4 regions of the Enterobacter chengduensis genome follow, and region 2 is predicted to be linked to each of the others. Evidence: predicted binding sites of a transcription regulator. Region 2 holds the regulator's gene; each other region holds the start of a gene.
What was found. The regulator LexA, encoded in region 2, represses DNA repair genes until DNA is damaged. The targets are predictions, from matches to a motif close to TNCTGTATGTACATACAGNA.
Positions count from the first base shown of each region.

Region 1: the regulator LexA is predicted to act here: its motif matches at 4,913-4,932, upstream of mutH (DNA mismatch repair endonuclease MutH).
Region 3: the regulator LexA is predicted to act here: its motif matches at 5,672-5,691, upstream of FY206_RS10505 (metal-dependent hydrolase).
Region 4: the regulator LexA is predicted to act here: its motif matches at 3,323-3,342, upstream of sbmC (DNA gyrase inhibitor SbmC).

Region 1 covers NZ_CP043318.1:4,107,535-4,115,651, reverse strand. Annotated here, with positions in the region: gene aas (bifunctional acyl-ACP--phospholipid O-acyltransferase/long-chain-fatty-acid--ACP ligase) at 1-1,194, shown strand, start outside; gene lplT (lysophospholipid transporter LplT) at 1,187-2,380, shown strand; gene FY206_RS19850 (NADP(H)-dependent aldo-keto reductase) at 2,473-3,513, opposite strand; gene FY206_RS19845 (YgdI/YgdR family lipoprotein) at 3,645-3,863, opposite strand; gene mutH (DNA mismatch repair endonuclease MutH) at 3,991-4,683, opposite strand; gene rppH (RNA pyrophosphohydrolase) at 5,367-5,897, shown strand; gene ptsP (phosphoenolpyruvate--protein phosphotransferase) at 5,910-8,117, shown strand, end outside.
Region 2 covers NZ_CP043318.1:326,563-334,679, reverse strand. Annotated here, with positions in the region: gene FY206_RS01585 (cupin domain-containing protein) at 1-448, opposite strand, end outside; gene zur (zinc uptake transcriptional repressor Zur) at 564-1,076, shown strand; gene FY206_RS01575 (CsbD family protein) at 1,124-1,333, opposite strand; gene dinF (MATE family efflux transporter DinF) at 1,454-2,791, opposite strand; gene lexA (transcriptional repressor LexA) at 2,855-3,463, opposite strand; gene FY206_RS01560 (diacylglycerol kinase) at 3,572-3,940, opposite strand; gene plsB (glycerol-3-phosphate 1-O-acyltransferase PlsB) at 4,095-6,515, shown strand; gene gntU (gluconate transporter) at 6,634-7,974, opposite strand; gene gntK (gluconokinase) at 7,978-8,117, opposite strand, start outside.
Region 3 covers NZ_CP043318.1:2,127,910-2,136,026, forward strand. Annotated here, with positions in the region: gene chbG (chitin disaccharide deacetylase) at 1-688, shown strand, start outside; gene katE (catalase HPII) at 806-3,055, opposite strand; gene cedA (cell division activator CedA) at 3,244-3,498, shown strand; gene FY206_RS10500 (L-cystine transporter) at 3,548-4,939, opposite strand; gene FY206_RS10505 (metal-dependent hydrolase) at 5,067-5,657, opposite strand; gene hxpB (hexitol phosphatase HxpB) at 5,759-6,430, opposite strand; gene FY206_RS10515 (YniB family protein) at 6,579-7,115, shown strand; gene FY206_RS10520 (fructosamine kinase family protein) at 7,152-8,012, opposite strand.
Region 4 covers NZ_CP043318.1:3,293,413-3,301,529, forward strand. Annotated here, with positions in the region: gene FY206_RS16025 (hypothetical protein) at 1-533, opposite strand, end outside; gene FY206_RS16030 (gamma-glutamylcyclotransferase family protein) at 806-1,141, shown strand; gene FY206_RS16035 (DUF496 family protein) at 1,189-1,524, opposite strand; gene FY206_RS16040 (FUSC family protein) at 1,683-2,741, opposite strand; gene sbmC (DNA gyrase inhibitor SbmC) at 2,834-3,307, opposite strand; gene dacD (serine-type D-Ala-D-Ala carboxypeptidase DacD) at 3,427-4,593, opposite strand; gene sbcB (exodeoxyribonuclease I) at 4,792-6,228, shown strand; gene plaP (putrescine/proton symporter PlaP) at 6,350-7,708, opposite strand; gene yoeI (membrane protein YoeI) at 7,698-7,760, opposite strand; gene FY206_RS16070 (LysR substrate-binding domain-containing protein) at 7,980-8,117, opposite strand, start outside.

The DNA of each region.
Region 1 (8,117 bases), 1.3 Mb from region 2:
GAGCAGCTGACCCAGGTGCGCTGGGTCTTCCTGGAAGATCTGAAAGCGGACGTCACCACCGGCGACAAGCTGTGGATTTTTGCTCACCTGCTGATGCCGCGTCTGGCGCAGGTCAAGCAGCAACCGGAAGATGACGCGATTATCCTCTTCACCTCGGGCTCGGAGGGCAACCCGAAAGGTGTCGTCCACAGCCACAAGAGCATTCTGGCGAACGTCGAGCAGATCAAAAGCATCGCCGACTTTACCGCAAACGACCGCTTTATGTCGGCGCTGCCGCTGTTCCACTCCTTTGGCCTGACGGTGGGGCTGTTTACGCCGCTGCTGACCGGCGCAGAAGTCTTCCTCTACCCGAGCCCGCTGCATTACCGCATCGTGCCGGAGCTGGTGTATGACCGTAACTGCACCGTCCTGTTCGGCACCTCGACCTTCCTGGGGAACTATGCGCGTTTCGCCAATCCGTATGATTTCTATCGCGTGCGGTATGTGGTGGCCGGTGCGGAAAAACTGCAGGAGAGCACCCGTCAGATCTGGCAGGACAAGTTTGGCCTGCGCATTCTCGAAGGCTATGGCGTTACCGAGTGTGCGCCCGTGGTCTCGATTAACGTGCCGATGGCGGCGAAGCCGGGCACGGTAGGCCGCATTCTGCCGGGAATGGACGCGCGCCTGCTGGCCGTGCCGGGCATTGAGGACGGTGGCCGCCTGCAGCTGAAGGGGCCAAACGTGATGAACGGTTATCTGCGCGTGGAAAATCCGGGCGTGCTGGAAGTGCCGACGGCGGAAAACGTCAACGGCGAGGTTGAAACCGGCTGGTACGACACCGGGGATATTGTCCGTTTTGATGAACAAGGCTTTGTCCAGATTCAGGGGCGCGCGAAACGCTTCGCCAAAATCGCCGGTGAAATGGTCTCTCTGGAAATGGTTGAGCAGCTGGCGACGGCCGTCTCTGCGGATAAAATGCATGCGACGGTGGTGAAGAGCGATGCCAGCAAAGGCGAGGCGCTGGTGCTGTTTACCACCGACGCTGAGCTGAAGCGCGACCGGTTACTGAGCTACGCGCGTGAACACGGTATCCCTGAACTGGCCGTGCCGCGCGATATCCGCTGCCTGAAGCAGCTTCCGGTGCTTGGTAGCGGGAAGCCCGATTTCGTGACCCTGAAAGGCATGGTTGAAGAGGCGGAACAGCAAAATGCGTGAGTCAGTACACACTAACACATCGCTCCGGTCGAAAGGCATGATGGCCGTTATCGCCGCGCAGTTTCTCTCTGCGTTCGGCGATAACGCGCTGCTGTTTGCCACCCTGGCGCTGCTAAAAGCCGAGTTTTACCCCGACTGGAGCCAGCCGATCCTGCAAATGGTGTTTGTGGGCGCTTACATTATCTTTGCACCGTTCGTCGGTCAGGTGGCGGACAGTTTCCCCAAAGGCCGGGTGATGATGTTTGCCAACGGTCTCAAGCTGCTGGGTGCGGCCAGCATTTGCTTTGGCTTCAACCCGTTTATTGGCTACACGCTGGTGGGCATTGGCGCTGCCGCCTACTCCCCGGCGAAGTATGGCATTCTCGGCGAGCTGACCACGGGCGATAAGCTGGTGAAAGCCAACGGCCTGATGGAGTCATCCACCATTGCCGCTATCCTGCTCGGATCCGTCGCGGGCGGCGTGCTGGCCGACTGGCATGTCCTGGCGGCGCTGGGCGTCTGCGCGGTGGTCTACGGCGGCGCGGTCGTGGCGAACCTGTTTATTCCTAAGCTGCCGGTGGCTCGTCCGGGGCAGTCCTGGCGCTTTAAGCCGATGACCGGCAGTTTCTTTACCGCCTGTCGCGTGCTGTGGCGTAACGGAGAGACGCGTTTCTCCCTGATGGGGACCAGCATGTTCTGGGGCGCAGGCGTCACGCTGCGCTTCCTGCTGGTGCTGTGGGTGCCGGTGGCGCTGGGCATTACCGACAACGCGACGCCAACCTATCTTAATGCGATGGTGGCCATCGGCATTGTGGTGGGGGCAGGTGCGGCGGCGAAGCTGGTGACGCTCGAAACGGTGGCGCGCTGCATGCCCGCGGGGATCCTGATTGGCGTGGTGGTGCTTATTTTCTCGCTGCAGCATGCGTTATTGCCCGCTTATGCTCTGCTGATCCTGATTGGTATTCTGGGCGGGTTCTTCGTGGTACCGCTCAACGCGTTGCTTCAGGAGCGGGGCAAGCAGACGGTCGGTGCGGGGAACGCCATTGCGGTACAAAACCTCGGTGAAAACCTGGCGATGCTGTTAATGCTCGGGCTCTACTCGCTGGCGGTGAAGGCGGGCGTGCCGGTGGTGGGGATTGGCGTCGGCTTTGGCGGACTGTTTGCGATTGCAATTGCTGTATTATGGGTTTGGCAGCGTCGCCGTTGAGCGCTTTGCCCGGTCAGGCGAAGCCGCCACCCGGCAAAAACGTCCAGCCTGTAGGCCCGGTAAGCGAAGCGCCACCGGGCAAAAGCATCAGGCTACGGTGCTGGATAAGTATAGACCTGATGCACCGCTTCAATCTCCGCTAACACCTCTTCACTCAGGTTCAGGTGGAAACTCTCAATATTGGTTTTCAGCTGTTCCATCGTGGTCGCGCCCAGCAGGGTGCTGGCGACAAACGGCTGACGGCGCACGAAGGCCAGCGCCATCTGCGCAGGGTCAAGACCGTGGCGCTTTGCGATATCCACATAGGCTGCAACGGCTTTTTGCGTCTGCTCGCCGCTGTAGCGGGTAAAGCGGCTAAAGAGGGTATTACGCGCCCCGGCCGGTTTCGCACCGTTCAGGTATTTCCCCGTCAGCGTGCCGAAACCGAGACAGGAGTAGGCGAGCAGCTCCACCTCTTCATACTGCGTCACCTCGGCCAAACCCACCTCATAGCTGCGGTTAAGCAGGCTGTACGGGTTCTGGATAGTCACGATACGCGGCAGATCGTGTTTATCTGCCAGATGCAGATAGCGCATGACCCCAAACGCCGTTTCGTTAGAGACGCCGATGTAGCGGATTTTTCCCGCACGCTGGCATTCGGTCAGCGCTTCCAGCGTTTCCAGCAGCGTGACGGCGGGGGCACTTTCATTCCAGCTGTAGCCGAGCTTACCAAAGCAGTTGGTGGGACGCTGCGGCCAGTGCACCTGATAAAGGTCGATATAGTCGGTTTGTAGGCGCTTCAGGCTGGCGTCCAGCGCGGCGCGGATATTCTTGCGATCGAGGATCTGGTTCGGGCGGATCCCGGCATCGTTGTTGCGCGAGGGGCCGCTAACCTTTGAGGCAATCACCAGCTTTTCACGGTTGCCGCGTGTTGCCAGCCAGTTACCGACGTAGGTTTCGGTCAGCCCTTGCGTTTCAGGGCGGGGGGGAACAGGGTACATCTCTGCGACATCAATCAGGTTAATGCCCTGGCTGACGGCGTAATCGAGTTGTGCATGGGCATCGGCTTCGCTGTTTTGTTCACCAAATGTCATCGTGCCCAACCCCAGTTGGCTGACTTCGAGAGCGCTGTGGGGGATACGGTGATAATGCATAGCCGGCTTCCTCAGTAGACTTATAGACCGCGTCAGGGCGTACCCGACAAAGGAATATAAACATGGCAGAGGGGAAGCAAAAGGGGAAGAAAAAAATCAAAAAGGCCAGCAAGCTACTGACCCCTTTCTGTTTATCGCTCGATAATTTGCGACACTTCGTCGCGATTGATCTGCATTTTATTGCCTTGCTGATCGCGGTAGCTCACCAGGCCGGTATCATCATCGACTTCGGGTTTGCCGTCGGTCAGGATCATTCGTCCATCCTTTGTCGCCATAACGTAATCGCTGCTACATCCGGATACGGCAAACGCTAAACCGACTGCTGACACTAACACTGCCCATTTTTTCATCGTTATCGTCCTCATCTGGCGCGTATCAAATATCATCTAGTATTAACCCGATATGGCGACTTGAGGAAGCGGTAAAATCTTAAAAAGCAGTCGATTATGTTTGAGAGCTCGCAAAATAAGTAAAAAACTATGTTGTTAACAGGAAATGACGGGCAAGGAGTGCGCCGGTGAAATTCTTTTTGAGATAAAAACCGCGCGGCAACGTCAGTATGGGCTGACCCTTCGCGCCAATTGCCTCGGTAAGCGCTTTACTGTTGGCCGCTTTTGGGCGCAGCTGTAATACCTCCCCGTGGCGGGCGGTGATGCGCTCTACCTGCCCAAGCACAATCATGTCCATCAGCTCCTCCCAGTCCAGACGCAGCTGATGATCCTCATCCTCGCTCGGGCTCCAGAGCAGCGGCGCGCCAACGCGACGCTCAGCGAGGGGGAGCTGTCGCTCGCCTTCAACCGGCACCCACAATACGCGCTTCAGCTTATGGCGAACGTGGCTGGTTTCCCACGTCACGCCGGTGTTGCCGGTTAATGGCGCAACGCAAACAAAGGTGGTTTCAAGCGGCTTGCCCAGGCTGTCTATGGGGATGGTTTTTAACTCCACGCCCAGTGCGGCAAAATCCTGCTCTGGTTTGCTCCCTGCGCTGGCACCCAGCCACAGTTCAAGCAGCATGCCGATCCAGCCTTTATCCCGTTTCAGATCCTTCGGGATCGGCAAACCTGCCATCGCCGCCAGCTCGCCAAGCGAAAAGCCTGCAAGACGCTGCGCCTGCTGTAGAAGCTGGCTCTCGCTGGACGGCGGTGAGAGCAAGGGTGTAAGCGGATGCATGAAGGTAACCTTTTGATTAAAAAATAAACGAAGAAATTGTCCCCTGTGGATAGAGTTTAACTATTTCTGTACCAATATTCCATGTGTATGATTTATAGGTTTTTTTATTGGTTTGAAATCGTTTCACCGGCGTCATAAACCCGGTTGTTCAAATCTGGTCACTGACAATGAACAGGATCTTACACCATGTTATCCACAGAAAAATGGGATAACTGGGCATAACCCTAACTACTGTTTCAATTTACAGCCTTGACGTGCGATGAAAATCGAATTTTCAGACAATTTGTGACTAACTTATTGGCACAATCTGTGGATAAAACCGACGCTGTTCGATCTTTCATCAGCACGACGATCCCTGGTGTGACGATCGTCACGCTATTCTGTTTTGCGATCATGAAAATACATTTAACTGATTGAAAGTTATCTAATTATATAATTGAGCTCACAAGAGGCGCACGACAGCGTCTGAGGTTGTTCATCGGTAATCAGACACTTCTTCACAACTATATCCACAGAAAAGGTGAATAAAATTCCCTTTGCCGTCGCTCATCTGTTTATAACTCAGCGCTAATTTGTGAGTTATTCAAATGTTATTAGGTTGCAGCCCTGTAAGAGAGTGGTTTACCGCCTCCCTGTAGTGTGAAACAATCATTCATATATAAGGTTTAGTTTGGGGTAGTCCGGTGATTGATGACGATGGCTACCGCCCGAACGTAGGAATAGTAATTTGTAATCGTCAGGGCCAGGTAATGTGGGCCCGGCGATATGGTCAGCACTCCTGGCAGTTCCCGCAGGGCGGGATCAATCCGGGAGAGTCCCCAGAACAAGCGATGTACCGGGAGCTTTTTGAAGAGGTCGGTTTAAGCCGAAAAGATGTTCGCATCCTGGCTTCGACCCGCAACTGGTTGCGTTACAAGTTACCGAAACGTTTGGTGCGTTGGGACACAAAGCCGGTTTGTATCGGCCAGAAACAGAAGTGGTTTCTGTTGCAGTTGGTGGGCAACGATTCAGACATCAATATGCAAACCAGCAGTACGCCGGAGTTCGATGGCTGGCGCTGGGTGAGCTATTGGTATCCTGTTCGTCAGGTCGTGTCATTTAAACGCGATGTTTACCGTAGGGTGATGAAAGAGTTTGCAAGTGTGGTAATGCAGCTTCAGGAGATCCCGCCTAAGCCGCAGAGCGCACCTGCCTGGCGACGTAAAAGAGGTTAAGCTACGCAAATCATGCTCACCCGCTTGCGAGAAATAGTCGAGAAGGTGGCCAGCGCGCCGCGTCTGAACGAGGCGCTGAATATTCTGGTCACCGACATCTGTCTTGCGATGGAGACCGAGGTCTGTTCGGTGTATCTGGCCGACCACGATCGGCGCTGCTATTACCTGATGGCAACCCGTGGTTTAAAAAAACCGCGTGGACGCACCGTCACGCTCGCATTTGATGAAGGTATCGTGGGTCTGGTCGGGCGGCTGGCTGAGCCCATCAACCTGGCCGACGCGCAAAAACACCCCAGCTTCAAATACATTCCTTCCGTAAAAGAAGAACGCTTCCGCGCTTTTCTTGGCGTACCGATTATCCAGCGTCGCCAGCTGCTCGGCGTGCTGGTCGTTCAGCAGCGTGAGCTGCGTCAGTACGATGAAAGCGAAGAGTCATTCCTCGTTACGCTGGCCACGCAGATGGCGGCTATCCTCTCCCAGTCTCAGCTTGCCGCGCTCTTTGGTCAGTATCGCCATACGCGCATTCGTGCCCTTCCGGCCTCGCCAGGCGTGGCGATAGCGGAAGGCTGGATGGACGCCACGCTGCCGTTGATGGAGCAGGTTTACGAAGCCTCAACGCTCGATGAAGCGCTTGAGCGCGAGCGTCTTACCGCCGCGCTGGAAGAGGCGGCAAATGAGTTTCGCCGCTACAGCAAGCGCTTTGCCGCAGGCGCGCAAAAAGAGACGGCGGCCATCTTCGACCTCTATTCGCACCTGCTCTCCGATGCGCGCCTGCGCCGCGAGCTTTTTGCCGAAGTGGATAAAGGGTCGGTCGCGGAGTGGGCGGTTAAGAAGGTTATCGAAAAATTTGCCGATCAATTTGCGGCATTGACCGATGGTTACCTGAAAGAGCGGGCAGGCGATCTCCGCGCTCTGGGACAGCGGCTGCTGTTCCATCTTGATGACACCATTCAGGGGCCGAATGCCTGGCCAAAACGGTTTGTTCTTGTTGCCGATGAACTCTCGGCAACGACGCTGGCTGAACTGCCGCAGGACAGGCTGGCCGGTGTGGTGGTGCGCGATGGTGCCGCCAACTCACACGCCGCCATCATGGTGCGCGCGCTGGGTATTCCAACCGTTATGGGCGCGGATATCCAGCCGTCGGTGCTGCACCGCCGCACGCTGGTGGTCGACGGCTATCGCGGTGAGCTGCTGGTCGATCCTGAGCCGGTTCTGCTCCAGGAATACCAGCGTCTTATCAGCGAAGAGAATGAATTAAGCAAGCTGGCGGAAGATGACGTTAACCTGCCCGCACAGCTCAAGAGCGGCGAACGGATCAAAGTCATGCTCAACGCGGGCTTAAGCCCCGAGCACGAAGAGAAGCTCGGCAGCCGCATCGACGGTATTGGCTTGTACCGTACTGAAATTCCGTTCATGCTGCAGAGCGGTTTCCCCTCCGAAGAGGAGCAGGTGGCGCAGTATCAGGGCATGCTGCAGATGTTCAACGACAAGCCTGTTACGCTGCGAACCCTGGACGTCGGTGCGGATAAACAGCTACCGTATATGCCGATCAGCGAAGAGAACCCGTGCCTGGGCTGGCGCGGGATCCGCATCACGCTCGATCAGCCAGAGATCTTCCTGATCCAGGTGCGCGCCATGCTGCGCGCCAACGCGGCGACGGGCAACCTCAGCATCCTGCTGCCGATGGTCACCAGCATTGATGAGATCGACGAGTCACGGCGGCTGATCGAACGTGCTGGTCGTGAAGTGGAAGAGATGATCGGCTATGCGATCCCGAAACCGCGGATAGGAGTGATGCTTGAAGTGCCGTCGATGGTCTTCATGCTGCCGCAGCTGGCGAACCGCGTTGATTTTATCTCTGTCGGCACGAACGACCTGACGCAATATATTCTGGCCGTCGATCGTAACAACACCCGCGTCGCCAGTATCTACGACAGCCTGCATCCGGCGATCATTCGCGCGTTGGCGATGATTGCTCGTGAGGCGGAGCAGTACGGCATTGATTTACGCCTGTGCGGTGAAATGGCGGGGGATTCCATGTGCGTTGCGATCCTGATTGGTCTGGGATACCGCCATCTGTCGATGAACGGTCGCGCCGTTGCCCGCGTGAAATACCTGTTGCGGCATATCGATATCGATGATGCCCGCGAGCTGGCTGAACGCAGCCTTGAGGCGCAGCTGGCTGCTGAGGTTCGTCATCAGGTTGCGGCGTTTATGGAA
Region 2 (8,117 bases):
GGGGTGGGTGGTCTACCCAGCGATCCTCGCGGGTGGCGGCATAGACCGGGTTAAGCGGATAGTAGATGCGATTGTGCTTCTTGCTGGCCTCGCCAACGACCAGCAACCGCACCTCGTCGTCCGTGTTATTGATAAAGGTGTGGCAGACGCCCGTTCCGGCAGGAAATCCCACGCTATCGCCCGGTTCAAGTTTCCATAAATAGCCATTAATCCACGCTTCCGGATAACCTTCGAGCACATAAACGAACTCTTCTTCATCGCTTTCCGCGTGCGGGTAGGACGTTCTGCGCCCGGGCGGTAGCCGCTCATGATGAATGCCGATGCGCCCGAGCCCGAGCTTGCGAGCCAGCGGTGCGCCGATAGAAAACCGCTCATCGCTATCTGGATAGGTCGAATCATCCGCGCCTTCCACGTCGCGCCAGTGCCGAATACAGTCAGGTCTTTTCATTATGAATCTCCCGGTTTGCGATGGGTCAGGTATAGCACAGACTGGCGGATCTCGGTGTTTTTACCAGAACATGGTAAAGTGGGGGTTTTCCGTCCTATTACATCCGGGGTGCTACATGGATAAGTCCACAAAAGAGCTGTTAGCGCAGGCCGAAAAGCTGTGCGCGCAACGCAATGTGCGCCTGACTCCGCAGCGCCTTGAAGTGTTACGCCTGATGAGTCTGCAACAGGGTGCAATCAGCGCCTATGACCTGTTAGATCTGCTCCGTGAAAGCGAGCCGCAGGCGAAACCACCCACGGTGTATCGCGCGCTGGATTTCCTGCTGGAACAGGGTTTTGTCCACAAAGTCGAGTCCACAAACAGCTACGTGCTGTGTCATCTTTTCGATCAGCCCACTCACACATCCGCTATGTTTATCTGCGACCGTTGTGGCGTGGTGAAAGAAGAAGCTGCGGAAGGCGTGGAAGACATTATGCATACGCTGGCGGCAAGAATGGGCTTTGCCCTGCGGCATAATGTGATTGAAGCACACGGGTTGTGTTCAGCGTGTGTTGAGGTGGAAGCCTGTCGGCACCAGGATGCGTGCCAACATGACCACTCTATACTGGTGAAGAAAAAGCCGCGTTAACGGCAAAAGAAAAGGCGGCTTAGAGCCGCCCTGTGGGTTATTTCGCGTTACCAGCGGTAGTCGTTACGGGTTTCCCAGTCTTTGACTTCGTTTTCCGCCTGATCTTTCGCATAGCCGTAACGTTCCTGAATTTTACCGACAAGCTGATCGCGTTTACCTTCAATGACGGTCATATCGTCATCGGTCAGCTTACCCCACTTTTCTTTCGCTTTACCTTTGAACTGCTTCCAGTTGCCGCCGATTTCGTCTTTATTCATCATCGTGTCCTCTTAGTTAAGCGTCGGGTCGTAACGTCCGTTACGTTCTTTTCTGCTGGACGTGATATTTATTGTAGTTAAGGATTCGGCGGTTAATTTCATATTCGGAATCTTTAACCGTCACGATATATCGTGGCGGGAGGAGAACCAGGTATTGTTTTGCCAGTGGCGATGCCAGATAAAGGCCAGCGACAGGCCTCGCAGAGAGAGAAACACCGCAAGCGCCAGCCATAAACCGTGATTGCCCAGCCAGGGGAGCGTCAGCAGCGTCAGGCCAAACCCTGCCGCCGCAACGGCCATGCAGTTACGCATCTCCGCCCCGCGCGTTGCGCCAATAAACATGCCGTCCAGCAGATAACACCAGACGCCGACCACCGGTAAAATGACTTGCCAGATGAGATAGTGGCTCGCCAGCTCGCGCAGCGCAGGGAGAGACGTAAGCGACGCGACAATCTGCTCGCCAAAGCAGGCGTAAACCAGGCCGAATGCCAGCGCCACCAGCCCAGACTGCCGGCAGGCTGCCCGCCAGACGTCCCGAAGCTGCCCGCTTTCCCGCGCGCCGTACGCCTGCCCGGAATGCGCTTCTACCGCATAGGCAAAGCCGTCCAGCGCGTAGGCGGTAAAGGTCAAGAGCGTCATCAGTACCGCGTTGACCGCGACGATTTCTGGCCCTAGCCGGGCCCCAAAGACGGTTAGCGCACCGAAACAGAGCTGAAGCAGCAGCGAACGCAGCATGATGTCCCGGTTAAGCGCCAGCAGCTTACGGATATTGCCACGCCATGCGGTTTTGAGCAGCGCCAGGGAGATCCCGCGCATCGCCAGCACCCGCCAGACCATCCACAGGCCAATAATAAAGGTTCCGTATTCGGCGATTGCCGTCGCCAGCGCCGCGCCCTGCACGTTCATGTGCAGGCCCATCACCAGCCAGACATCCAGCACAATGTTGAGCAGATTGCCCACCACCAGCAAAATCACCGGGGCGCGGGCGTACTGTACGCCCAGCAGCCACCCCAGCAGAACCAGGTTGGCCAGCGAGGCGGGGGCGCTGAGCCAGCGGATTTCGAGGAAACGTCGCGCCTGCGTCAGCACCGCCTCGCTGCCGCCAACAACCTGGAGCGCCAGGTCGATGAGGGGCGCACGCAATAAAACGATTAACGTCCCCGCGCCAAGCGCAAGGATCAGCGGCTGGACCAGCGCGCGCGCCAGACGCAGCGGGTCTTTCGCACCATACGCCTGCGCCGTGAGTCCGGTGGTGCTCATGCGCAAAAAGAGCAGCAGCATAAACAGGAAGCTGGTTGCCGTCGCGCCAATCGCCACGCCGCCAAGATAAACTGGTGAATCCAGATGGCCGATAACGGCAGTATCAACCAGCCCAAGCAGAGGCACGGTAATATTGGAGAAAATCATCGGCAGTGCAAGACGCCACAATGCCTTATCGGATGCCGTCAGCAGTGACATGAAAAATACCGGAAGTGGGGAATGAAGCAGGCTACAGCGGCGCCATAGCCTGTCAGGAAGAGGTTACAGCCATTCACCGTTGCGAATGACCCCAACCGCCAGTCCTTCGATAGAGAAGTTCTGTTCGCGGAGGTCGACCAAAATGGGTGAGAACTCGCTGTTTTCAGGCAGCAACTGTACGCTGTTACCCTGTTTTTTCAGACGCTTAACGGTCACTTCGTCATCGATACGCGCCACAACCACCTGGCCGTTTCGCACATCCTGAGTTTTATGCACTGCAAGCAGATCGCCATCGAGGATACCGATGTCTTTCATCGACATGCCGCTGACGCGCAGCAGAAAATCAGCGCTCGGTTTGAACATGCCAGGATCGACCTGATAGTGGCCTTCAATATGCTGCTGAGCCAGTAAAGGCTCACCGGCAGCAACACGGCCTATCAGCGGAATGCCGGTCTCTTCTTCCACCAGCAGGCGGATACCGCGTGACGCGCCCGAGACAATCTCAATCACGCCCTTACGCGCCAGCGCTTTCAGGTGTTCTTCGGCAGCATTTGGAGAACGGAAACCCAGACGCTGCGCGATTTCCGCACGCGTGGGTGGCATACCCGTCTGGCCGATATGATCCCGAATGAGATCAAACACCTCTTGCTGCCTGGTCGTTAACGCTTTCATTCCGCCCCCTGGGTGTATATACAGTTATGCTGTGAGTATATACAGTCAAAGGTGATTTTGGAATCAAAAACTGCACAAAAAACCAGGGACTTAATTATTCCTCGAGGCTCATCGGAAATGTGACCAAAGCAGCGTGACCCAGGTAATGGCAGCAGTGATAATCGCCAGCAGCACAGCGGCAGAACCCATATCCTTCGCGCGGCCGGAAAGTTCGTGGAAGTCAGAGCCGATACGGTCGACCACGGCCTCAATAGCGCTATTGAGAATTTCCACTATCATCACCAGAAGTACGGAACCGATGAGAAGCACGCGGGTAACGGCATCTACATCAAGGAAACAGGCGATGATCACCGCGATGATAGCGGCGACGCCCTCCTGGCGAAAGGCGGCTTCGTTGATCCACGCGGCACGGAAACCTTTCCATGAATAGCCGGCGGCTTTAATGATACGCGTTAACCCAGTGGTATTATTGGCCATTAAAAGAACCTTTTAAGAAAAAAAGCGTCAGTAACAGGAACTGTAGCGCGTTTCGCCACAGCCTGAAGTATGACGGGTAACAACAGAAATTTTGCGCGCTTTCTGTTATCCTTGCGCCGCAATTGCATTATTAACCAGAGGCTTTACATCGTTTATGTCCGGCTGGCCACGAATTTACTACAAATTACTTAATTTACCATTAAGCATCCTGGTAAAAAGCAAGTCTATCCCAGCAGAACCCGCGCTGGAATTGGGACTCGATACGTCGCGTCCTATTATGTACGTTTTGCCTTACAACTCGAAGGCAGACTTACTGACGCTTCGCGCCCAGTGTCTGGCGCATGATTTACCTGACCCGCTTGAACCGCTGGAAGTCGACGGCACGCTGCTGCCGCGCTACGTGTTCATTCACGGTGGACCGCGCGTGTTTACCTATTACACGCCGAAAGAAGAGTCCATCAAGCTGTTCCATGACTATCTCGACCTGCACCGCAGCAACCCCGATCTGGACGTGCAGATGGTGCCGGTATCGGTGATGTTTGGTCGTCGTCCGGGCCGTGAAAAAGGTGAAGAGAATCCGCCGCTGCGCATGCTTAACGGCATCCAGAAGTTCTTCGCGGTCTCCTGGCTGGGGCGCGACAGCTTTGTGCGCTTCTCCCCTTCGGTTTCGCTACGTCGCATGGCGGACGAGCACGGGACCGACAAAATCATCGCGCAAAAACTGGCGCGCGTAGCGCGTATGCACTTCGCCCGTCAGCGCCTGGCGGCAGTAGGACCACGCCTCCCGGCGCGTCAGGATCTGTTCAACAAGCTGTTGGCCTCCAAAGCGATTGCCCGCGCCGTTGAAGACGAAGCGCGCAGCAAGAAAATTTCGCATGAGAAAGCCCAGCAGAACGCCATTGCGCTGATGGAAGAGATTGCCGCGAACTTCTCTTACGAGATGATTCGCCTGTCCGATCGTATTCTCGGCTTTACGTGGAACCGCCTCTACCAGGGCATCAACGTTCATAACGCCGAGCGCGTGCGTCAGCTGGCGCATGATGGCCATGAGATTGTCTATGTCCCCTGCCACCGCAGCCACATGGACTACCTGCTTCTCTCATACGTGCTCTATCACCAGGGGCTTGTACCGCCGCACATCGCAGCCGGTATCAACCTGAACTTCTGGCCAGCGGGCCCGATCTTCCGCCGCCTGGGCGCGTTCTTTATCCGTCGTACCTTCAAGGGCAACAAGCTCTACTCCACCGTGTTCCGCGAGTATCTGGGCGAGCTGTTTAGCCGCGGCTATTCCGTTGAGTACTTTGTTGAGGGCGGTCGCTCGCGCACCGGACGTCTGCTCGATCCGAAGACCGGCACGCTGTCGATGACCATCCAGGCGATGCTGCGCGGCGGAACCCGTCCGATCACGCTGGTGCCTATTTACATCGGCTATGAGCACGTAATGGAAGTGGGCACCTACGCCAAAGAGCTACGCGGGGCGACCAAAGAGAAAGAGAGCCTGCCGCAGATGCTGCGCGGCCTGAGCAAGCTGCGTAACCTGGGTCAGGGCTACGTAAACTTCGGCGAACCGATGCCGCTTATGACGTACCTGAACCATCACGTTCCGGAGTGGCGCGAGTCCATCGATCCTATCGAAGCGATTCGCCCTGCCTGGCTGACACCAACGGTCAACGGCATTGCGTCCGAACTGATGGTGCGCATTAACAACGCGGGTGCGGCTAACGCCATGAACCTGTGCTGTACGGCGCTGCTGGCTTCGCGTCAGCGCTCGCTGACCCGCGAACAGCTTACAGAGCAGCTGGATTGCTACCTAGACATGATGCGCAACGTGCCGTATTCCGTTGACTCAACCGTGCCTTCTGCGACCGCCAGCGAGCTTATCGATCACGCGCTGCAGATGAACAAGTTTGAAGTCGAAAAGGACACCATCGGCGACATCATCATTCTGCCGCGCGAGCAGGCAGTGTTGATGACCTACTACCGCAACAACATCACCCACATGCTGATGCTGCCGTCGCTCATGGCGGCTATCATCACCCAGCATCGCCGTATTTCACGTCAGGAGCTATTGCGTCACGTTGAGACGCTTTACCCGATGCTGAAAGCGGAGCTGTTCCTGCGCTGGAGTAAAGACGAGCTGGCGGGCGAGCTGGACAAACTGACGGAAGAGCTTCGTCGTCAGGGGCTGATCACCGTTACGAATGACGAGCTGCACATTAATCCGTCTCGCTCCCGAACCCTGCAGCTGCTGGCAGCAGGTGCGCGCGAAACGCTGCAGCGCTACGCCATCACGTTCTGGCTGCTGAGTGCGAACCCGTCTATTAACCGCGGTACGCTGGAGAAAGAGAGCCGGACGCTGGCCCAGCGCCTGTCCGTTCTGCACGGCATTAACGCCCCTGAATTCTTCGACAAAGCGGTCTTCAGTTCCCTGGTGCTGACGCTGCGTGATGAAGGCTTCATCAGCGATACGGGCGATGCCGAGCCGGAAGAGACGCTGAAGGTTTACCAGATGCTGGCAGAGCTGATTACCTCAGACGTGCGCTTGACGATTGAGAGCGCGACGCAGGGCGAGTGATGTAAAAAAGCCGGGTGGTGGCTTCACCTGACCCGGCCTGACATTCCGCATAATATAAAGGCCCGGTAAGCGTTAACGCTACCGGGCCTTATTTTTGAGCCTTCTTAAATCACCGCATTCAGCTCAGCAGCGTGAAAGCAATCATCCCGACAATCGCACCCGTCGTGCCGAGGATGGTTTCCATCAGCGTCCAGGTCTTCAGGGTTTGCGCTTCGGTGGCGCCGGTAAATTTACCGAACAGCCAGAAGCCCGCGTCGTTTACGTGAGAGACCACAATCGAACCGCCCGCGATACAGATAGAGAGCGCGGCCATCTGGGCACCGGAGTAGTTCAGCTGTTCAATCACCGGCATCACCAGACCCACGGCGGTTAAACACGCCACGGTGGCGGAACCCTGGATGATACGCACCGCCGCCGCCAGCACGAAGCAGGTGACCGCAATCGGCAGGCCCATTCCGGTCAGCGCTTCGCCCAAAGCCGGACCCACGCCGGAATCCACCAGCACCTGCTTGAACACGCCACCGGCACCGATCACCAGCAGGATAATCCCCGCAGGCTGCAGCGCGGCACCGCAGATCTCCATCACGCGGTCTTTCGGCATCCCCTGACGCATCGCCAGGCCGTAAATCGCCACCAGACACGCCACCAGGATCGCCGTGAACGGGTGACCGATGAACTCAAACCATTCGTACGCGGTAGAGCCTACCGGCACAAAGCGTGCAGCGATGGTTTTCAGGCCCACCAGCACCAGCGGGAGCAGGATCAGCGACAGGCTGAAGCCAAAGGACGGCATTTTGCCTTCGCCAAGGTGCGGCTCGGTGATGTCGTCCGGAATGTGCAGCTCAACGTAGCGGCTGATGAAGTTGCCCCACAGCGGACCGGCGATAATCATCCCCGGAATTGCGGCGCACAGGCCAATCAGGATCATCCAGCCAAAGTCGGCGTGCATCTGGGATGCCAGCAGCATCGGCGCAGGCCCCGGCAGCAGGAACGCTGCGGCCGCCGCCACGCCCGCAAACAGCGGAATGACCAGCTTCACGAGGTTAGTGCCGGTATGGCGCGCCATGGAGAACGCGACGCTGATGAGCAGCACAACGGCCACTTCGAAGAACAGCGGCAGGGCGCAAATCAGGCCCGCCAGGCCAATCGCATAGTGCGCGCGGCTGTGGCCAAAGGATTTCAGCATCTTGACGGCAATCTGGTCGACCGCGCCCGTCTCGTGCAAAATCTTGCCAAACATCGCGCCGAGCGCGACCACAATCGCCAGGAAGCCCAGCGTGCCGCCCATCCCTTTTTCCATCGTCGCGGCGATCTTGTCGAGCGGCATACCGGAAAAGAGACCTGCACCAATAGACACCACCATCAAAGCAACAAAGGCGTGCATACGCGCCTTCATTACTAAAAACAGCAGCAGCAAAACCGAACCCACTGCTGTCAAAACTAACGTTAATGTACTCAAAACTTACTGCCTTTTATTGATGACCTCGATGGTGCTGGCAACAACACCCTCCAGTGACTGATCGATATCAACCACTAAAACGTCTTTCTCGTCTTCACCCGGCTCCTGCAGCGCGTCGAACTGCGTCACCAGCATCTGGGTTT
Region 3 (8,117 bases), 1.8 Mb from region 2:
CATTGTGGAAGCCTGTCGCCGGGGAGTTGTGACCTCTACCACGGCGCTGGTAAATGGTGAGGCGGTTGAACACGCGGCGCAGCTGAGCCGCGAAGTGCCGGAGCTGGGCGTCGGCATGCACTTTGTGCTGACGCTCGGGATGCCGCTGTCGTCAATGCCGGGCCTGACGCGGGACGGCCTGCTGGGTAAATGGATTTGGGAACTGGCGGAGCAGGGCGCTCTGCCGCTCGAAGAGATTGCCCGCGAGCTTGACTGTCAGTTCAACCGCTTCGTCGATCTGTTTGGAAAGTCGCCGACGCACATTGACAGCCATCACCACGTGCACATGATCCCGGCGATTTTCCCGCTTGTTGCCGAGTTTGCCCGACGCAAAGGCGTGGCGATGCGCGTGGATCGTGAGGTGCAAGGGTTACCGGACTGCGACGTCATAACCACGGCGGGGTTCAGCAGCGCGTTTTACGGCGAGGCGATCGACGAAGCGCTGTTCCTGAAGGTGCTGGATGATTCCGCCGCGCGAGGGGAACGGTCGCTGGAGGTGATGGCGCACCCTGCGTTTGTCGACAACATCGTGCGTAAAAGCGCCTACTGCTGGCCGCGACTGGCGGAGCTGGACGTGCTGACGTCGCCGTCGCTGAAATACGCGATTGCCGAGCGCGGGTATCGGTTGGGGACGTTCGGGGATCTTTGAGAAATTCCCCCTCTCCCCAAAGGGGCGAGGGGACTGTGCGGTGCGGTCTGTAATGCCAGCACAGGTCTGCATTTCTCCCTCTCCCTTTCAGGGAGAGGGCCGGGGTGAGGGTATTTTTTACGCCGGGATCTGATCGATCTTGCTACTGCGTGACCAGACGCGGTGCGCGGCGAGCAACTCAAACAGCTTCGTCATGAATGCATCGTCAACGCTGTCGCCCTCGACGATGCCGTCCTCACCCTTATCGGCCACCTTCAGCTGCGCCTTAAACTGACGCGCGTCGCCGGACAGCGCGATCGGTTTCAGGTGCTTATAGGCTTCCAGCAGGTAATAGACGGCGTCACCGTTGTTCAACAGGCTGGCAATATCCCCGCACGGCACAATCACCGCATCGACGGTCAGCGAAGGCGCACCGGCAAACGTCGCGGCCACCGGCAGCACGGAGCCGTCATCGGCGGTCACTTCCCCCATGCGGGAATAGAGCAGTTTGGCATGCACGCCCTGAGTTTTAAGCGCCTGCATAATCCCCAGCACGTCGCTGGCGCGGGTGCTGTCGTTCAGCAGAATGGCGACTACGCGACCTTTAATCGAGCCGCCAGGCACCGCATACAGGCTCAGCGACGGATCTTTCTTCACGCCGTTTACCTCTTTCGGCGGCGCAAGGTTACGTTGATCATCGGTCAGCGTAATGCCCAGATTATCCGCGACGCTCTGGGCAAGCTGGATATCGATATGCGCCAGCTGATCGACCACGCGCTCGCGAATGTAGGTGCGCACCACTTTACTCAGCTCAAAGCTGAACCCGCCGATGATGTGCTGTTGCTCAATCGGCGTCTGGCTGTTCCAGAACAGGCGAGGCTGGGCGTAATATTCGCCGAACGAGGGGCTGCGCTCGCGAATTTTATTGCCATCGACGCGCTCCTGATACGATTCGAATCCACCGCGTTTTGGTCCGGGAGGCGTTTCGCGCGGCCAGTTATCGTTGATGGAGTTCGGCTCATAGTTCGCCGGGTTGGTGTCAATATCCTGACGGTGCATGCCGTCGCGCTGGAAATTGTGGTACGGGCAGGTTGGGCGGTTGATCGGAATTTCGTGGAAGTTCGGTCCACCAAGACGGCTGATCTGCGTATCGGTATACGAGAACAAACGTCCCTGCAAGAGCGGATCGTTGGTGAAATCCAGGCCCGGTACGATATGCCCCGGGTGAAACGCGACCTGTTCGTTTTCGGCAAAGAAATTATCCGGGTTGCGGTTAAGCACCATTTTGCCCACCAGCTGAACCGGCACCAGCTCTTCCGGAATCAGCTTCGTCGGGTCAAGCAGGTCGAAATCGAACTTAAATTCGTCCTCTTCCGGAATGAGCTGCAGGCCCAGTTCGTATTCCGGGAAGTCGCCCGCTTCAATGGACTCCCACAGTTCGCGGCGATGGAAGTCCGGATCGCGGCCGGTCAGCTTCTGCGCTTCATCCCATACCAGCGAGGCTTTACCCGCCACCGGCTTCCAGTGGAAGCGGACAAACGTGGCTTTACCCTCGGCGTTGATCAAGCGGAAGGTATGAATGCCAAACCCTTCCATGGTGCGATAGCTGCGCGGAATGCCGCGGTCAGACATCGCCCACATCACGTTGTGTAAGGTTTCAGGCTGCAGGGAGACGTAGTCCCAGAAAGTGTCGTGCGCACTTTGTCCCTGCGGTATCGCCCAGTGGGGCTCCGGTTTTACCGCATGGACAAAGTCAGGGAATTTATGCGCATCCTGAATGAAGAACACCGGGGTGTTATTGCCCACCAGATCGAAAATACCCTCTTCGGTATAAAACTTGGTGGCAAAGCCGCGGATATCTCGTACGGTATCCGCCGAGCCCGCGCCGCCCTGTACGGTCGAGAAGCGCACAAACACCGGGGTGATTTTTTTCGGGTCGGAGAGGAAATCCGCTTTGGTGATCGCTTTCAGGCTCTTGTAGGGCTGGAAGTAGCCATGCGCAGCCGAGCCGCGCGCGTGAACGATACGCTCAGGGATCCGCTCGTGGTCGAAGTGGGTAATTTTTTCCCGCAGGATAAAGTCTTCCAGCAGGGTGGGGCCACGGCTCCCGGCGCGCAGGGAGTTTTGATCGTCGGCGATGCGCACGCCCTGGTTGGTGGTCAGCGCATGGCCTTCCCCCCCTTTACGATGAGGGTCAAGGGATTTCAGTTTTTCGTTCTTCGCATCGGGTGATTTGAAGCTCCCCGGTGCGGTAGGCTGTTCGCCGGGTGCAGAAGGGCCGGGTGAAGGTTGATGAGATCCGTCAGCAGGCGCGAGTGAGTCCATTCCCGGTTGCGATTCTTCAGCGCCATGAATGGGCGATCGATCGGTTTTATCTTTGTTCGACATTGCACGCTTCTCCTTTATCCATTGCTAAAAACCCTATTAAGGATAGAACATTGTCGTGAGAAGGTTCGCGAACTAAGAGTTTTCACATAACGCTATTGGCAAAAGACGCTATCTCACCCACTCGGGGCGCGACGGAAGGCTGCAGGATCGGCTATCATAGAGTTTTCCTGCTTCAAGAATTTGCTTTAGTGAACCAGTCGCTTATGAAACCTCTTCGTCAACAAAACCGCCAGGTTATTAGCTATGTGCCCCGCGTTGAGCCCGCGCCGCCAGACCATGCCCTGAAAGTGGAGGGTTTTCGCGATGTGTGGCTGTTACGGGGGAAATACGTGGCCTTTGTGCTGATCGGCGAGCATTTCCGTCGCTCTCCTGCCTTTACGGTACCGGAGTCCGCGCAGCGGTGGGCGATGCAGATTCGCCAGGATGAAGAGGTTGAAGAATAACAGCCATAAAAAAACCGCCGGTCAGGCGGTTTTTTTATTTCTACGGTAATTAACGGTGCGCCAGCTCGGCGTCGTCTTCACTTTCCAGGATTGCCTTGTCGGTCTGCTTCAGCCACTGGCTGGTCAGCGTACCGGCGGTCATGGAGCCGCTCACGTTCAGCGCTGTACGGCCCATGTCGATCAGCGGCTCAACGGAGATCAGCAGCGCGACCAGCGTCACCGGCAGACCCAGCGCAGGCAGCACAATCAGCGCGGCGAAGGTAGCACCACCACCGACGCCGGCAACGCCTGCGGAACTGATGGTCACAATCCCAACCAGGGTCGCGATCCAGACCGGATCCAGCGGGTTGATGCCAACGGTCGGGGCAACCATCACCGCCAGCATCGCCGGGTAGAGACCCGCACAGCCGTTCTGGCCGATGGTGGCACCGAAGGACGCAGAGAAGCTGGCGATGGATTCCGGCACGCCCAGACGACGGGTTTGCGCTTCAACGTTCAGCGGAATAGACGCGGCGCTGGAGCGGCTGGTGAAGGCAAAGGTCAGTACCGGCCAGACTTTACGGAAATATTTCAGCGGGCTGACGCCGTTCACGCCCAGCAGGATGCCGTGCACCACGAACATAATGCCCAGGCCCAGATAAGAGGCGACAACGAAGCTGCCCAGCTTAATGATGTCCTGCAGGTTAGAGCCGGCAACCACTTTGGTCATCAGCGCCAGCACGCCGTAAGGGGTGAGCTGCATGACCAGGCGCACCAGCTTCATCACCCAGCTTTGCAGCGTGTCAATCGCGGTCAGTACGCGTTCGCCTTTTGGCGCATCGTCCTTCAGCAGCTTCAGCGCCGCTACGCCCAGGAACGCGGCGAAAATCACCACGCTGATGATGGAGGTTGGGCTCGCACCGGTCAGGTCAGCAAACGGGTTCTTCGGAATGAAGGAGAGCACCATCTGCGGCACGGTCAGATCGGCCACTTTACCCACGTAGTTGGTCTGAATCGCGGTCAGACGCGCTGTTTCAGCGGTACCCTGCACCAGACCTTCTGCGGTCAGGCCAAACAGGTTGGTCACCAGCACACCCACCAGCGCGGCAATCAGCGTGGTGAACAGCAGCGTACCAATGGTCAGGAAGCTGATTTTTCCCAGCTGGGTCGCGTTGTGCAGGCGGGCAACGGCGCTCAGAATTGAGGCGAACACCAGCGGCATAACGATCATCTGCAGCAGCTGAACATAGCCGTTACCGACAATGTTGAACCACTGAATGGAATCTTTCAGAACTGGATTATCGGAGCCATAAATTGCCTGTAATGCCAGACCAAATACGACACCCATGGCCAGACCAACCAGCACCTTTTTCGCCAGGCTCCACTGTTTGTGGCGCGCCTGCGCGAGAAGCAATAGCAATACAGCGAACACAACGACGTTCGCGATGAGTGGAAAATTCATCCCCGTTCTCCTGATTTATTATTGGCTCGGCTTTTACCGATCCTGTTGGCGGAAGGTTAGCAGAAGTGTGATGTCGCGCTTATATCCAAATGGAATGGGTTATGACAAATGGGATAGTTTTGTCTGTTTACTGTTCAATCTGGTGATGAATAAAGCGATTGAACTGAAATTGCAGCGAATTAATCATCTGGGAAGACCAGCGGACTGCACTGTTTTCGGGCAGGGTTTGCGGCATCCAGACGGCGTAAGCAAACAGCGCCATGCACAGCACGCGCTCAAGCTGGTTCCCTTTCTGCGGGGCCAGGATGGGAAAACGGAAGCGCCAGCGGCAGGGCCACAGCAGCGGTACGCCCGCAGGCGTCAGCATATCGGCCAGGATATGGCTTAAATAGCCCAGCACCATCCCCTGGATGGCGTCGGCGGGGACGATCCAGCTTTCGGGCACTTTTAAATAGAAAAGCGTCAGCAGGCCAAACACGGCCAGCAGGCTGTGCGTAAACCCCCGGTGGCCGAACGCGCGGGCGATGGGTTTTGACACCCACTTCAGACGCTGTCCGAGGAAGGATTTAGGGTGGTCAATGTCGGGCAGCAGGCAGGTCAAAACGGCGGAAGGGACAACATGCCACCAGTCCCCCTGTGCCAGCACGGGGGTGAGTTCAGCGTTTTTGGCAAATACTGCGCACGCGATAGAAAAAAGCAGGTGGCCTTCCGCCGTCATGATAAAACCCACAAAACTGTCAATTCATACAGTATAGGGTTTTTATACAGTAGGCGGAAGAGGTGACGGTGTAACTGTTTGTCACAAACCGGAGAAGGGCGTTAACCGCCCTTGAGTGCCTGCGCCGTCAGTTCTGCCAGCGAATTCAGCTTCACATCGGCAAGCGCAAACCGGGGATCGTGACGGCCTTCTTCCGCAGGCACCACAATGGAGCGCATCCGCGCGGCTTTAGAGGCCACCATGCCGTTAACAGAATCCTCCAGCGCAACGCAGTTGAGGGGATCGAGTCCCAGCTTTGCGGCACAGTCCAGGTAGACCTGCGGATGGGGCTTGCTGTAAGGCAGCTTCTCCGCGGACGCCAGGGCGTCGAAACTGTCGCGCAGTTCAAACATCGTGAGCACTTTTTCCAGCATATGCAGCGGCGACGCCGAGGCCAGTCCCACCGTCAGCCCCTGTGCCTTGCACAGCGCCACGGCCTCGCGCACGCCGGGCAGCAGTGGTCTGTTCTCTTCCACTAAAGAGATGGCGCGGCTGATAATGCGCGCGGTCACCTCATCGCGGTCGGGACCCACCCACGGCTGTTGGGCAAACCAAAGGTCAACCACCATATCGATGCGCAGGCCCAGCGTATCGGGGAGTTCATTACGGCGGCTGATATCCACGCCCAGGCTGGCCATAACGTCCAGTTCGGCGCGATCCCACAGCGGTTCGGAATCGATCAGTAATCCATCCATGTCAAAAATTGCGGCAAGAATTTTGCGCGGTGTCGACATCACAACGTCTCCTTTTCCAGGGGGTTCGACAGACGATACGTGCTAAGCACACTCTGCAATTTAGCATATTGCCTTTAAAGAGCGGGCGAAATTGATGACCAGCAGGTAGACTTAGGCACAAATAACGCGTCTTTATGAAGAGGAACTGATGACGTATCAACAAGCTGGACGCATTGCGGTCTTAAAACGTATTGCTGGCTGGGTAATTTTTATTCCTGCCGTCATTTCTACGCTGATTTCCGTGCTCAAATTTATGTACGATCACAGCGAAAAACAGCCGGGCATCAATGCGGTAATGCTTGATTTCGCGCATGTCATGATTGAGATGATGCGTTTTAATACGCCATTTTTGAATGTCTTCTGGTTTAACTCACCCACCCCGGATTTTCATCAACAGCTGAATATCGGCTTTTGGGTGATATACGCCCTGATCTTTGTCGCGCTGGCCTTGCAGGCCTCTGGCGCGAGAATGAGCCGCCAGACGCGCTTTTTACGCGAGGGGGTTGAGGATCAGTTGATTCTGGAGCAGGCCAAAGGCCCGGAGGGCATGAGCCGGGAGCAGATTGAATCCCGCATTGTTGTGCCGCGCCACACCATTTTCCTGCAGATTTTCCCGCTGTATGTCCTTCCCGTGATTATCATTGTGGCGGGATACTTTTTCTTCTCACTGCTCGGTTTTCTTTAACCGATACGGGGGGCGGCAAGGCCACCCGTTCGCGTCTCAGGCGGCAAGCATGCGCTCAAGCGCCCGCTGGGCGTTAACCAGGTGTTCTCCGCCAAAAAGAATGGCACGGTTCATCAGCGTATAAAGCTGATACACCGGCTGGCGGTCGAGGAAGCCGGGCGGCAGAGGGGAGACAGACTGATATCCGTCGTAAATTTGCGGCGGCTGCTCAGGATGCAGCGGCAGCATGGCCAGGTCGCACTCTCTGTCACCCCAGTAGCAGGCCGGGTCGAAGATGTAAGGGCCGTTGGGACCCAGCGCGCAGTTATCGGACCACAAATCGCCGTGAAGCAGAGACGCCTGAGGCTGGTGGGATGCCAGACGCTGTTGAACGTGCTCGACAATCGCATCAATATTGCCAAATTCCAGCCCTTTCTCGGCGGCAAGCTCTAGCTGCCAGCCAATGCGCTGCTCGGCAAAAAATGTCGACCAGCGGCGCTGCCAGGCGTTAGGCTGTGGCGTGGTGGAGAGATCGTTGTCAAAATCGAGACCAAACTGCGGCTGGTCACTCCATTGATGCAGGCGCGCGAGCTGTTGGCCGAGGATAAAGGCGTTATGGGCATCCAGCGGGCGGGCGGGGAGATATTCCATGACCAGGAAACTGTAGTCGCGGTCGCTCCCCACGGCCAGAACCTGCGGAACCGTCACCGTTTTACTGCGCGATAAGAGCTCCAGCTGGTCGGCTTCGGCGGTGAATATCGCAAGCAGCTCGCGCTCGTCGCATTTAACGAAGAGATCGCGTCCTGCGTAGCGCAAATGCCACGCGGCGTGGATCTCACCGCCCGGCAGTTCGTTACGCAGTTCAATTTCACCTTCGCCAAGTTGCTCACGTAAAAGATGACTGATAGCCTGCCACATGTTGTCTCTCCCATGTTGTCTGCCAGATCATAAAGTTAGCGCATAACAGCGGTAAAAAAATACGAACTAACGCACACCTGAGCGGTTTACATTCATGCTGCGCAC
Region 4 (8,117 bases), 2.1 Mb from region 2:
GTACCGTTAAAGAACCACGACACATGCATATACGGGTCGCTCATGTAGGAATACGCACCAAGCACGTTTCCTGCTTTGTCGACAACCTGAGCATCCAGAGGAAACGCCGAGGCAGCATATAATGCGAGCTCCATATTTGAATAGATAGGTGCAGTGAAAGAAGTGAGCAACGTTCTTGATTGCGGCGGGAGTGAAAACGGAATTGACGCTTCGGCAGCAGGTGTAAACTGGAACGAAATGGTTCCTGAAGCAGCAGTATGTGTCAAACTCATTTCAAATGACCACTGACTCCCGGCTGGCATAAATACATAACCTCTATCAGCACCAATAGAATACTGATATTCGAAAACAATCTGGCTCGCCGTTTGAGAATCAGTCTGATAGAGTTCAAGCGAAACGGGATAATATGTACTATCCATTATTTCAGCCAGAAACATCATATCTTCCGTAGCCGTATACTGGTAGATCGTTGTTGATTCAGTTGTAGATGTCGTGAACGGGACGTCAATAACATCTTTTTTAATATCTTTCATGATTTATTTTCCTCTTTAATACTCACCATTGAGTAAATACAATCATGGCATATGAAAATACATGAAACTGACTAAAATATAATTACACGGCGTGCAATTAAAATGTAATTTATTGAGCGCAACAGTTCTGGCGGTATCTATATGCTGATTGAATTATTTATGCATTTATTAATGCGTAACCCGCTGACGATGCTCATCGTTTTTTATTGTCAGGGTCGTTCGAGTACACTTAAACTATAGCGCTCTGTTTTTCGCTTCACAGGTAAGGGAAAATGAACGCTCTGTTTGTCTACGGCACGCTGCGCCCGGGCCACGCTAATGCGCATATTCTTGAAAAAATTGGCGGCGAGTGGCTGGCCGGCTTCGTCACCGGTACGTTTTACGAACGCGGTTGGGGCGCTGCGGCGGAATTCCCGGGGGTAGTGCTCCACCCTGATGGACCCCGCGTCGAAGGCTATCTGTTTATCTCTGATAGCCTTGCCGCGCACTGGGACATGCTGGATGAATTTGAAGACGGCTACGATAGGGTTGAGGTCACGGTGACCTCCCTTGAAGGCAAGCAGGTTCAGGCCTGGATTTATCAGCTACAGCCGCAGTCTGCATCATAAAAAAAGGCTCTCTGTCACCAGAGAGCCTTTTTCACTGTTCGCTGCGATTACTCGCTTTTTGCTTCGCCGTTCTTGATTTCGCCCATCACTTTCAGCTTCTTGGAAATGTCGCGGCGCTCTTTGGACAGCTCGGCGTTTTTGATAATGTAGTCATCAACGCGGTCTTCGTAGTCGCTCTTCATGCTGGCGATGATGCCCTGGATTGCTTCTACGCTCATACCTGGCTTGATGTAGTCGCTCAGGTTGTCGAGCAGCAGAACGCGTTTCTGGTTGTCACGGATCTTCTTCTCAACGTCCTGGATTTCACGCTGCAGCTTGTTTTTGCGGCGGAACAGGCGGACGAATTCCAGAACATCCTGGAACGAAGGCTTGGTAGTTTCCATTTTTACACCCCTGATAATGTGAGATTCGGATTCGTTAAAGCAACCGTTGTAACAATAACCTTACTGACAGCGGCTGCGAATGACAATGACTATATCGTTTAAAGGTATCATAACCCCAATTGCTGCTGAATCGAAGCAGCAGCCGTCACATCCGCGTTTTATTTGCGCAGCGCCCGACAAATAAGATGCGATAACAGCTCAAGCTGCCGCGCCAGCTCCATGCTCAGCCAGACGTAGCCATGAATAGGCGTTTCCGCCACGTTATCGCCCTGGCGTTCATTGATTAACAGCCTGAGCTCCGCAACGATCTCATTCAATCGCTCGCTGTTGGCCAGTATCGGCTGCGGGTTCCCTTCATAGAGCGCATGGGCGATGGTCAACAACGTCTGCTGCGTCATCTGCTGGGTCTCTTTGAGTGTCTGCGCGTTAAGCATCAGCAGATGGCTGGGTCGCGAGGCCCAGTGGGCGTTGATTTGCAGCTCAAGCATGCAGACCAGATTGCGGCTTACCGTCTGGATGGCTTCGAAAATCGATTTTTGGATATGGGTTTCTTTGCTGGCAGGCGTAATCAGTCCACGCATTTTGACCACGTCGTTGAGGATGGTTTGCAGGTGCTTTTCCAGCCGCGGGCGCTCTACCAGGTTCGGAGAAAAACCGGCCTGATACACGCGGTTAAAGGCGGTAACGTAGTTAGCCATCTGAATACGCCAGTGCAGAAAAGCACGCTGCGGCCAGATACCGGTGAAGAGCATGGCCAGCAGTGAGCCCAGAATGACATCCCCGCTTCGCCACAGCGCCGTGGTCATGTCCCCGGCGGGCGCACCGACCACCACCGCGAGCGTGATCCCAATCAGCAGCGCCTGATAGGGCTTTTTACCCAACGCCAGCCAGCCGCACAGGAACATGGCCGCACCGCACCATACCAGCATGACGGGAAATGAGATCAGCTCAAGCTTTAGGGCAATAAGCCCGAGGGCTGAGCCTAACACCGTCCCGCCAATTCGTTCGAATGCGCGCGGAACAACGTTCCCCCAAAACGAGATAGGCCCCATCACTACCACCAGCGTGATCAGCGGCCACGTCCCTTCCGGAACATCCAGCATACGGACCAGGATAAACGTCAACACGAAAGCCAGCGCGATGCGACACCCGTGCACCACGCGATAATGTTTATACAATCGAATTTCAAAAGGGGTTAATGATTTGTCGGGACGCACACCCGCTCTCCAGCTACACGGCAAATCACAATTGTACTGTGTTTTCAGCCGGGCGGATCGCTTCCGGCTGAAAAACCCTTCATTAAGCAGGCTTAAACCGTTTTATGCTCTACCGCGATATACATTTCGATATCCCAGTAGCCGTCCGCATTGCCGTCATTGAGATAGCGCTCGAAGCAGGGTTTGAGCGCCATCTGGTACTTATTGTCCTCCAGCAGGGAGTTGAAGAACTGGTACCACGGTGTGGCAAAGTCGTAGTTTTCCACGCGCGCCGTGGCCACGGCATAATCCCCGGCCGCGATTTCCGTCATCATGACGCCTTCGCTGTTTTCCGGAATAACGAAATCATCCGCTACCGTCACTGCCGTGTCGCAGCGCAGTTTTTCTGCCGGGACTTCATCCGGGTTATCGTAGTAGACCGCAACCCACTCCAGCGGCTCAATGTGACGCCCGTCCACCCACATGACCAGCTGTTCAAAGCCCTGCTTTACCGTTTGTTCCCACGGCCCCACCAAATGAAAACCGGCAATCTTACGTTTCTTTTGCTGCTTGATGCTGTAGTCCATGCTGCCTCCACTTATTACTGTATATATATACACTATAATGCAAGCTCTGAGCGTTCAGCAAACGTGAAGTGTTTATTATGTGAGCAGACTCGCAACCCTGCCAGTCTGCTCATCTGCCGTCAGAGCACGTGGTGAAGATAATCGCTCAGGCGGGAGAACACGCCCCCTTTCTCAACGGCTTCCAGCGTCACCAGCGGCCAGTGCGCCACCACTTTGTCACGGTCATAGAGCTGGATCTCCCCTACCCGCTGATGTGCGGCAATCGGCGCTTCCAGCTCTTTTTTATCCAGCACGTATTTGGCTTTGATGTTGGGCACTTCCGCTTTCGGCAAGGCCAGCCAGAAGTCCTGGTCGGTGCCCAGCTTCACCTGCTCCTTGTCGCCGAACCAGATCCGCTCCGTCCCCACTTTTTTACCGCTATGCAGGATCTGCACCGTATCGAAATTCTGCTGCCCCCAGTGCAGCAGTTTTCGGGCCTGGTCTTCGCGGCCTTTCGGGCTGTCGGCCCCCATCACCACCGCGATTAAGCGGCGCTGGCCGTCCACGGCGGAGGCAATCAGGTTAAACCCTGCCCCCGAGGTGTGCCCCGTTTTGAGGCCGTCCACGTTCATGGTTTTATCCCACAGCAGGCCGTTACGGTTTTGCTGGGTGATCCCGTTCCAGGTCAGGCTCTTTTCGCTGTACATATGATAAAACTCGGGCTCACCGTGGATGATGGCGCGGGAGAGCACGGCCAAATCGTAAGCGGAGCTGTGCTGGCCCGGCGCGTCCAGCCCGTGGACGGTTTCAAAGTGCGTATCGCGCAGGTTCAGCTTCTGCACGTAGTCGTTCATCATCTTCACAAACTGCGGCTGCCCGCCCGCCACGTGATCGGCCAGCGCCACGCAGGCGTCGTTGCCGGAATCGACGATCAGGCCGCGGCTTAAGTCACGCACGGAGACGCGATCGCCCTCTTTCAGGAACATCAGCGACGATCCGTCAAACACCGGGTTTCCTTTTGCCCAGGCATCGCGCCCGACGGTGACGATGTCGTCCGGCGTTATACGGTGGCTGTCAATGGCCCGATCGACCACATACCCCGTCATCAGCTTGGTCAGGCTCGCCGGATTACGCTGTTGATGCTCGTTGCCCGCCGTTAAGATCTGACCAGTCGTGTAATCCATCAGCACCCAGGAGCCCGCCTGAATGGCTGGAGGCTGCGGCGAAAAATCCAGCGGTTCGGCCGCAAAAGCAGATGAGATACTCGAAGCGAGTAAAGAAACAGCAATAAACAGACGGCGTTTCAACGGTATATCCTCAGGTCATTAAAAATCGATGACCTTTTTACGGGAGTTCTGATGTCGTTACCTGGCTTAATTGCAAAGAAATGTGACAGAGCGCAGATTTTTCCCTGAAGCTGGCGCGCAGATTTGCGTCACAGCGGCGCTTTTTATTCGGTCTGGACGGCACGATCGTTTACCATAGTGACGTCATTTTTTAACAGGATGGTATTACTGGTGTCTGACTCTGCCGCTCGCCCGACTTTTTTATTTCACGACTACGAAACCTTTGGCACGCACCCGGCGCTGGACCGGCCGGCGCAGTTTGCCGCCATCCGCACCGACGACGAGTTCAACATTATTGGCGAGCCCGAGGTCTTTTACTGTAAACCGGCTGATGACTACCTGCCGCAGCCCGGGGCGGTTATGGTCACCGGCATCACCCCGCAGGAAGCGCGGGAAAAAGGCGTTAACGAGGCAGAATTCGCCCGCCGCATCCACGATCTCTTTACCGTCCCCAATACCTGCGTGGTCGGTTACAACAACATCCGTTTCGATGACGAAGTAACGCGCAACGTTTTCTATCGCAACTTCTACGATCCCTATGCCTGGAGCTGGCAGAACCGCAACTCGCGCTGGGATTTGCTCGACATCATGCGGGCATGCTACGCCCTGCGTCCTGAGGGCATTCACTGGCCGGAAAATGAGGAAGGGCTGACCAGCTTCCGGCTGGAACACCTGACGCGCGCCAACGGCATCGAGCACAGCAATGCCCACGACGCGATGGCGGATGTCTATGCCACCATTGCCATGGCGAAGCTGGTGAAAAGCGCGCAGCCCCGGCTGTTTGAATATCTGCTGAGCCACCGCAGCAAGCAGAAGCTCATGACCCTTATCGACGTACCGCAGATGAAACCCCTGGTGCATATTTCCGGCATGTTTGGCGCCTGGCGCGGCAATACCAGCTGGGTCGCGCCGCTGGCGTGGCATCCGGACAACCGTAACGCGGTCATTATGGTCGATTTGGCCGGCGATGTTTCGCCGCTTCTGGAGCTCGACAGCGACACCCTGCGCGAACGGCTTTACACCCCAAAAAATGAGCTCGGGGATTTGCCTGCGGTGCCGGTCAAGCTGGTGCATATCAATAAATGCCCGGTACTGGCGCAGGCGAACACCCTGCGCCCGGAAGATGCGGACAGGCTGGGTATTAACCGCCAGCACTGCCTCGATAACCTGAAGGTGCTGCGCGATAACCCGCAGGTGCGCGAGAAGGTGGTCGCCATCTTTGCCGAAGCGGAGCCGTTCGTGCCGTCTGAAAACGTGGACGCCCAGCTTTATAACGGTTTCTTCAGCGATGCCGATCGCGCGGCCATGAATATCGTACTGCAAACCGAACCGCGCAACCTACCCGCGCTGGATATCACCTTCGCTGATAGCCGTATCGAAAAGCTGATGTTTAACTACCGCGCGCGTAACTTCCCAGGCACGCTAGATGAAGCAGAGCAGGAACGCTGGCTGCAGCATCGTCGTAACGTGTTTACGCCGGAGTATCTGCACAGCTACGCCCAGGAGCTGGAAATGCTTTATGGCCAGTATGAGGGAAATGCTGAGAAACAGGCGCTGCTGAAATCCCTGTTCCAGTACGCGCAAGAGATAGTTTAAGAGAGGGGTACAAAAAAGCCGGAGGCGATGTCTCCGGCTTTTTTTGCCCGGTGGCGCTGCGCTTACGCGGGCCTACGGGGTATGTAGGTCGGGTAAGGCGTAGCCGCCACCCGACACAGTCTTACGCGACGTCTTCGTACTGAGGAACCGGGTTACGGAAGCTCTTCGTGACGCAGGCCAGGTACACCAGGCCGATACCCGCCCAAATCAGGCCAAGCACCATCGAGCTCTCTTCCAGGTTAACCCACAGCGCGCCCACGGTCAGGGCACCACACATCGGCAGGAACAGATACTGGAAGTGATCTTTCAGCGTCTTGTTACGCTTTTCACGGATCCAGAACTGAGAGATAACCGACAGGTTAACAAAGGTGAACGCCACCAGCGCACCGAAGTTAATCAGCGCCGTTGCCATCACCAGGTCAAAGTTAATCGCCAGAAGCGCGATCGCACCGACCAGGATAATGTTCATCGCCGGGGTACGCCAGGTTGGATGCACGTAGCCGAAGAAGCTTTTCGGGAATACGCCATCGCGGCCCATTACGTACATCAGACGCGCAACGCCTGCATGCGCGGCCATACCGGACGCCAGTACGGTGATGGTGGAGAAGATCAGCGCGCCGACCTGGAACGCTTTACCCGCCACATACAGCATGATTTCCGGCTGAGACGCATCCGGATCCTTGAAGCGAGAGATATCCGGGAAGTACAGCTGCAGGAAATAGGTCGAGAAAATAAAGATCAGACCGCCAATCAGCGCCGTCAGGAAGATGGCACGCGGGATCACGCGCTCTGCATCTTTCGTTTCTTCAGACAGGTTGCTGATCCCGTCAAAACCGGTAAAGGAGAAGCACAGAATGGTTGCCCCGGTAATCATCGGGATCACATGCGCATCACCAGACCAGAACGGCTTGCTGCTCGCCAGGGTGCCCGCGCCTTCGCCGTGGAATACGCCGTAAATAACCATGCCAAGAATAACCGCAATCAGCACAACCTGAAGCACAACGATAACAGAGTTAAAGTTGGCAACGGACTTGATGCTGCGCAGGTTAAAGGCTGTCATAAAGGCCACCAGCGCCACGACGAACATCCACGAGGGAATCGATGGCACCAGCGCTTCAAAATAGATTTTTGCCAGCAGAATGTTGATCATCGGCGCGAACAGATAGTCGAGCAGCGAAGACCAGCCCACCATAAAGCCAACCGTCGGGCTGATGGATTTCTGGGCATAGGTGTAGGCGGAACCCGCAGACGGATAGCGACGCACCAGTTTACCGTAGCTCAGCGCGGTAAAGAGGATCGCAATCAGCGCGAAGCCGTAAGCCGTCGGCACATGACCGTCGGTGAGGCCCGATACGATACCGAATGTATCGAACAGCGTCATCGGTTGCATATAGGCCAGGCCCATCATAACAACCGGAATTAACGTAAGCGTTTTACGTAATTCCACGCGAGAGGTGTTTGGAGTTGCGTTATGCGACATCGTTATTCTCCTTTACGGTGATAACCGCCACGTAAGCGAAAAATTGCCCCATTTCTTTCTTCCTCAGCGACAACAACTGTCGGATTTTAGTAAATATCTATCCGGTACGAAGCCCGGCCTCTTGGTTTTTAGTTTCGTTTCGTACATGCAAAAAAAAATAACCGACGCCTTTTATATCGTCGATTATTCATTTGGTTGCAGCGGCGGCATTTTGCCCCACATCGGATACAAAAGGCAATACTTTGCAACGCAGCGGGGAATTTTCTTTTTGCTAACTGGCTGATTTCTGGACGCCGGGCTGAGAGTAAACGGCGGCGATAGCACTATTTGCTAAAATCTCATCCCGCCACCAGGCGCTGGCCAGCCCGGCAGTTTGTTCATTCCAGCCCACCCACACCGATTCATGACT